One region of the Breznakia sp. PFB1-19 genome, then DNA from elsewhere that is predicted to be linked to it. Evidence: a T-box and tRNA genes for the amino acid it is inferred to sense, from the RefSeq annotation. Region 1 holds a T-box; the other holds one or more tRNA genes.
What was found. The T-box of region 1 lies ahead of metG (methionine--tRNA ligase). A T-box ahead of a tRNA ligase gene usually reads a tRNA of that ligase, here a tRNA-Met.
Positions count from the first base shown of each region.

Region 2: it has a tRNA-Met gene. The T-box ahead of metG (methionine--tRNA ligase) is inferred to sense a tRNA for this amino acid. The anticodon was not compared.

Region 1 covers NZ_JARXXJ010000005.1:54,923-58,346, forward strand. Annotated here, with positions in the region: gene metK (methionine adenosyltransferase) at 40-1,140, shown strand; T-box leader at 1,244-1,445, shown strand; gene metG (methionine--tRNA ligase) at 1,476-3,395, shown strand; gene M2098_RS03930 (GNAT family N-acetyltransferase) at 3,395-3,424, shown strand, end outside.
Region 2 covers NZ_JARXXJ010000022.1:27,562-30,985, reverse strand. Annotated here, with positions in the region: gene M2098_RS09560 (hypothetical protein) at 1-494, opposite strand, end outside; gene M2098_RS09555 (diacylglycerol kinase family protein) at 623-1,531, opposite strand; tRNA gene M2098_RS09550 (tRNA-Arg) at 1,678-1,754, shown strand; tRNA gene M2098_RS09545 (tRNA-Pro) at 1,763-1,839, shown strand; tRNA gene M2098_RS09540 (tRNA-Met) at 1,848-1,924, shown strand; tRNA gene M2098_RS09535 (tRNA-Ile) at 1,948-2,024, shown strand; tRNA gene M2098_RS09530 (tRNA-Ser) at 2,047-2,137, shown strand; tRNA gene M2098_RS09525 (tRNA-Met) at 2,172-2,248, shown strand; tRNA gene M2098_RS09520 (tRNA-Phe) at 2,252-2,327, shown strand; gene M2098_RS09515 (FctA domain-containing protein) at 2,630-3,424, opposite strand, start outside.

The sequences.
Region 1 (3,424 bases):
TCGTGAGGCATTTTTTAATTGCCAGAAAGGAATTTATTGATGAAAGATTACATTTTTACCAGTGAAAGTATCACTGAAGGGCACTCAGATAAAATCTGTGACCAAATTGCTGATGCGATTTTAGATGCTGCATTACGTGAAGATCCAAATAGTAAAATGGCGGTGGAAGCGACAATTAAAGATGATTTTGTGTTAATTTATGGAGAAGCAAACACGAAAGCAGTAATTGATTATCCAGCAATCGCGAAAGCAGTAATTAAGAAAATTGGCTATGAAGAAGACTATAATGTACTTGTGAAAGTAAACCGTCAAAGTGCAGAAATCTATGCTGCTGTAGAAGAAAATGATGGAGAAGTTGGTGCTGGTGACCAAGGGTTGATGTTTGGTTATGCATGTGATGAATCTGATGAATACATGCCTGCTCCAATTTATTATGCACACAAACTGGCACGTAAACTTACAGAAGTACGTCGTCAACATGCAGATATTTTAAAACCAGATGGAAAAACACAAGTATCTGTTGAATACAAAGATGATAAAGTAAGTCGTATTGATACAGTTGTTGTTTCTACACAACATGCTGAAGGTGTAAGCCAAGAAGAAATCAAAGAACTTATTATGAATGAAGTCGTACGTCCTTCATTAGAAGTAGAACTTGTTGATGAAAATACAAAATACATTATCAACCCAAGTGGAAGTTTCATTGTAGGTGGATCCTTTGGTGATTCAGGAACAACTGGACGTAAAATCGTCGTAGATACATACGGTGGAATGGGACGTATTGGAGGAGGATGTTTATCAAGTAAAGATCCAACTAAAGTGGACCGTTCTGCAGCATATTATGCACGTTATGTTGCCAAAAGTGTAGTAGCTAATAAACTTGCACGTCGTTGTGAAGTTCAAGTTGCTTATGCAATTGGTAAAGGAGAACCTGTATCGTTATTAGTAGATACATTTGGTACAGGAGTTACAAGTGATGAGCAACTACTTGAAATCATTAAAAAGAACTTTGATTTCTCAGTACGTAACATTCTTGAAGAACTTGATCTGAAAAAACCAGTATATGCAAAAACTGCATGTTATGGACATTTCGGAGATCCTCAATTCAGTTGGGAAAAAATTAAAAAAATCGAAAAATAGAGAATTTAAAGACAGTTTCACTTATGAGACTATCTTTTCTTTTCAAATACAGGTATTTGCATATTCTCTTTAATTATTGGACAAAGTATATTATAATAGGTTGGAATAAGCGATGAGAAAAAGAGTAAGTATGAAACATTCTCTAGAGAGCAAATGGTTGGTGTAAATTTGCGAATGCGTCATAGTGAAGATGGTTTTTGAGCTTTCATATCGATATGTAGGTATGAACGTATGCGGCGTTAACGCACTTAAGGTATGTATAAGCATACAAAATAAGGTGGTAACACGGTAGTCTCGTCCTTTGGGTGGGATTTTTTATTTTATATGGAGGTAACATGGAAAAGAAAAAGTATTATCTAACAACCCCAATTTATTATCCAAGTGATAATTTTCATATTGGGCACTGTTATACAACAGTAATTGCAGATACATTAGCACGTTATAAACGTGCCAAAGGTTTTGATGTATTCTTTTTAACAGGTACAGATGAACATGGACAAAAAATTGAAGAACGTGCAAAACTTGCTGGAACAGATCCAAAGAGTTTCGTGGATAAAATTGTCGCTAATGCGCAAGACTTATGGTCATCATTAGGAATTACATACGATAAGTTTATTCGTACAACAGATGAATATCATGTCAAAGCTGTTCAAAAGATGTTCCGTGATTTATATGAAAAAGGGGATATCTATAAAGGTGAGTATGAAGGTTGGTATTGTACACCAGATGAGTCATTTTGGACAGATTCACAACTTGTCGATGGAAAATGTCCAGAGTGTGGACGTGAAGTAAAAAAAGTAAAAGAAGAATCGTATTTCTTACGCTTAAGTAATTATCAAAAACAATTAGAAGAATACTTGGAAAGTCATCCGGAATTGATGCAACCAGAATCTCGTTATAAAGAAATGTTAAATAACTTCTTAAAACCAGGTCTTCAAGATTTATCGGTTTCAAGAACAAGTTTCAAATGGGGAATTCCTGTTGATTTTGATCCAGACCATGTAATCTATGTATGGATGGATGCACTTTCAAACTATATTACAGCACTTGGATATAACAGTGATGATGATTCTTTGTTTCAAAAATACTGGCCAGCTGAACTACATTTAGTTGGTAAAGAAATCTTTAGATTCCACACATTAATTTGGCCAATTATGTTGATGGCACTTGATTTACCATTACCAAAACAAGTGTATGGACATGGATGGCTAGTTATTGATGGTGGAAAAATTTCTAAATCATTAGGTAACTATAAAGATCCACGTGTATATATTAATGACTATGGCGTAGATGCTGTACGTTATTACTTATTAAGTGAAGTACCATTTGGAAATGATGGAAACTTCTCAGAAAAACTACTTGTGGAAAGAAGTAATTCAGATTTAGCGAATGTTCTTGGTAACTTAGTAAACCGTACAGTAAGTATGACAAACAAATACTTTGGTGGAACTGTAACAAATACGAAAGTACATGAAACTGTAGATGAAGATTTAATTCGTACAGTAAACGAGTTAAATGCAAAAGTAGAAGCGAAAATGGATACATTACATGTGGATGCAGCAATTGCTGAAATCTTCAATGTATTAAAACGTACCAACCGCTATGTTGATGAAACAACACCTTGGGTGTTAGGAAAAGATGAAAGTAAACAAGATCGTCTACAAACTGTCTTATTTAACTTGCTTGAAGCAATTCGTGTTTGTACAATCCAACTTGAAGCATTCATTCCAAAAAGTGCACAAGCGATTTTTGATCAACTACAAACAGATGCACGTACATTTGATACTGTTTCCTTTGGTAGTGTGGATAGCTACACGGTCGTAGAAAAACCTTCCATTCTATTTGCGCGTATTGATGAAAAAGAATTAGAAGAAAAATGGGCAAAAGAAGCTGCTGCAGTTGAAGAAACTACAGAAGAAGTACAAGAAACAAAACCAGAAATTACATTTGATGATTTCATGAAAACGGAAATGAAAGTTGGTTTAATCGAAGCGTGTGAAAAGCATCCAAAAGCAGATAAACTACTTGTTTCACAAATCAACATTGGAACAGAAACACGTCAAGTGGTAAGTGGAATTGCGCCAGACTATACACCTGAAGATATGATTGGTAAAAAAGTTATCGTCGTGACAAACTTAAAACCAGCAAAAATTCGTGGTGTGGAAAGCCAAGGTATGATTCTTGTTGGTGAAGATGCAAATGGTATTGAGGTTGTAAATCTTAAGAGTATGGAACCAGGAGCAACTGTTCGCTAATGAAGCAACATAAACGATATCAAACCAGT
Region 2 (3,424 bases), on a different contig from region 1:
GTTTTTTTACCATCAACTTCACCAGTTCCATCTTTTTCTAACTTTAATTTACTTAAATCTGTAGCATCTGGACCAAGTGTGTCAGCTCCATTTATTTCTGTTTCTTCAACTGTCCAATCGTCACTATCTTCTTCTTTAGAAGCTGTGTACATTGAACCATCTTCTTCAAACATGTACATTTCCATAGATGTTTTTTCATTCATCCCTAATGCTTTAATTGTTACATCTGTAGTTCCATGTGCTTTGTTGTCTTTTTCGAAATAGTCCATATCCATGTCCATTCCCATTTTGACTGCCATTTTTGAACCATCAACATTAATTGCGACATCAATATTCATTTCCATATCTAAATGTCCTGATTCAATGTCTTTTGCTTTCTTGGCACCTGTTTCCATAATCTCTTCTGCGCTTGGTCCTGACGAACCTGAACATCCTGTCATGATCACAGAGAACATGACTAACATGCTCACAAATAATAATTTTACTTTTCTCATTGTTTCCCTCTTTCTTAAACACTAATACGTATCTATAATACGATTCTATTATTAGACACTCTATACATATTTTACACATAGATAGCTAAAATATCAAATCATCTTTACACAAAAAAGCTGCATGTTTCTTATGCAGCAGTTTCATTCTTTTTTGGTAAGTATAACGTAATTTGCTTTTCCAAGATTTCAATTATAGGATCTTTGACTTTAATTGTCTCACCATCCATATTCAATACAACTTCTTTCTTCCCCAGAATTTGCAATTTCTTGCATCGAAATTCTTTCACAAAATCAAAACTTCGATGTTCACCTGCTTTATATTTTTTAATTAATGTCATTACACGTAGGCGACTTAATGCATCAATAGTAATCACATCAATAAAACCATCATTAATTTTAGCATCAGGTGTTGGGTGAAATCCTCCACCATAGTAACTTCCATTTGCCGCAACAATAAAAATATAGTTCTTACAGTCAATATATGTATCATCAATTTTTAATGCTTGATGAAACTTCATCGATGCTAAGAAACTATTAAATACACTTAAGATATATGCAAATCCACCATTCACAAAAGGTAAGCGTTTAAAACGCGCAACCTTTTGCACAACGCGTGCATCAAATCCAACCGATGCAATATTCAAGCACACCCGGTTATTGGAATAGATTAGATCACATGGCAAATCTTGACCATCTTTATATCCCTCTAAATTTAAGAAATCATCTTTTGAGATCTTCTTGAAGAATTTGATAAAGTCATTTCCAGTACCAATTGGTATTAGGGCTAACTTTGCATTCTTATATTTATACATCCCATTTACTACTTCATTTATCGTCCCATCTCCACCACAAGCAAAGATGATCATTTCTTCTTTTGTTGATGCATGCATCATTGCAATTTCTGTAGCATGTCCTGGATATTTTGTATATTCAACAATGAAGTCTGTATCCTTAAAGACACTACGAATTTCATTATCCAATTTGACTTTACTCTTTTCTTTTCCGGCTTCTGGGTTTATGATAAAGATATATTTCATGGGTATATTCTCCTTAATTGTAGTGTAATCTAACCATTGAAAAAAGGCAAATAAAAAAACCCGCAGAAAATTATCGAAAAGTACTTGAAATGCAATATGATATTTGGTATTATTAGTAAGCATTGCGAAAGCAAGCGATAAAAAATGCGCCCGTAGCTCAACTGGATAGAGCGTCTGACTACGGATCAGAAGGTTGTGGATTCGATTTCTGCCGGGCGCGCCATTCGATATCGGGAAGTAGCACAGCTTGGTAGTGCACCTGGTTTGGGACCAGGGGGTCGCAGGTTCGAATCCTGTCTTCCCGACCATTATAAATGGCTGGGTAGCTTAGTTGGCTAGAGCATCCGGTTCATACCCGGAAGGTCGTGAGTTCGAGTCTCACTTCAGCCACCATTTATTATTTGTAGTTATATGCTGGACCCTTAGCTCAGTTGGTTAGAGCATCCGGCTCATAACCGGTGGGTCACAGGTTCGAGTCCTGTAGGGTCCACCAATATATAAAACTTAAGACATCTGGAGGAATACCCAAGTGGCTGAAGGGTCCGGTCTTGAAAACCGGTAGGTCGGGAAACTGGCGCCTGGGTTCGAATCCCAGTTCCTCCGCCATTATTATTTAAGTTTTATGATTTATTTTATTCATCGCGGGGTAGAGCAGTTCGGTAGCTCGTCGGGCTCATAACCCGGAGGTCGCAGGTTCAAATCCTGTCCCCGCAACCAAATGGTCCCGTAGCTCAGTCGGTAGAGCAAAGGACTGAAAATCCTTGTGTCGTTGGTTCGATTCCGACCGGGACCACCATTTGGAAAGAAAGTGTCTGATCAATATTGATTGGACACTATTTTTTTATTCTTCAACAATCACTCGTTTTATCACGTTTTATCACGTTTTATCACGTTTTATCATGTTTTGGCAGTCAAATGGCAGTCAAAATTACTTTTGATCAAAGCAATGTCTAATCTTATTGCATGTAAACAGCACATGAACGCATTATCGCTCATGGGCTGTTTTACATTAATCTTGTCATTTTACGCTGTACTATGTAAATACATTATGACACCACCAAAAGGCGCGAGTATTTTCACGCCTTTTTCAGTGTTTTTCTATTTTCTCTTTTTTGCTCTTGCGAATTTAAATGATGTTCCAGAAATTACTACACCACTTAGTAATAACATAAATAGATAGTATGGTGTATTGTTTGGATCACCTGTGTTTGGTGAAGTACTCGGACGGAATACCACTGGTTTATCAGGTGTCTTTTCATTCTCAAACATTAAGGATACGGCAGTTGTTTGATTTGCTTTGATTTCAAAGTTTATCTTTTCTTTATTTAATTGGTATCCTTTAGGAGCTTTCGTTTCTTGGAAATAATAGTTTCCTTCATCTAAATTAGCAGCCGAGATAACTCCGTTTGCATCACTCATAAGTTTTTCAGTTACAAGCGTTCCATCTGCTTTATATAAACTGAATTCAGCTCCTTCTAAAGCATTCTTAGAAGCAGAATCGATTTTATGTAGGACAACATCGCCTTTCGTGATAATTGCTTTGTATGCGTTAACAAAGCTAACTGATGGTGCATGTGTTAAATCTGTTCCAGTTTTTCTTTGAACAGCTAATGTTCCATCACCGTTATCAACAATTTCGTAAGTAGCAGTGTATGTAGTTGTATCGTATGTAATTCCATCAATACTTCCTGCTTTCTCAACAATCTTGTATGTATACGTTTTACCTTTATCTGCAAGTGTGTAATTCATTGTTTTAAATGTGAATGTTTCGCTTGATCCATTTGTTGGGTTGATAGTTTGTGTATCCACTAAAGTTTCTACACCACCTTCAACTTTGTATAGATCAAATGAGAATACATCTGTTGCAGTAAAGTTTCTTCCTGTTAGTGTTTT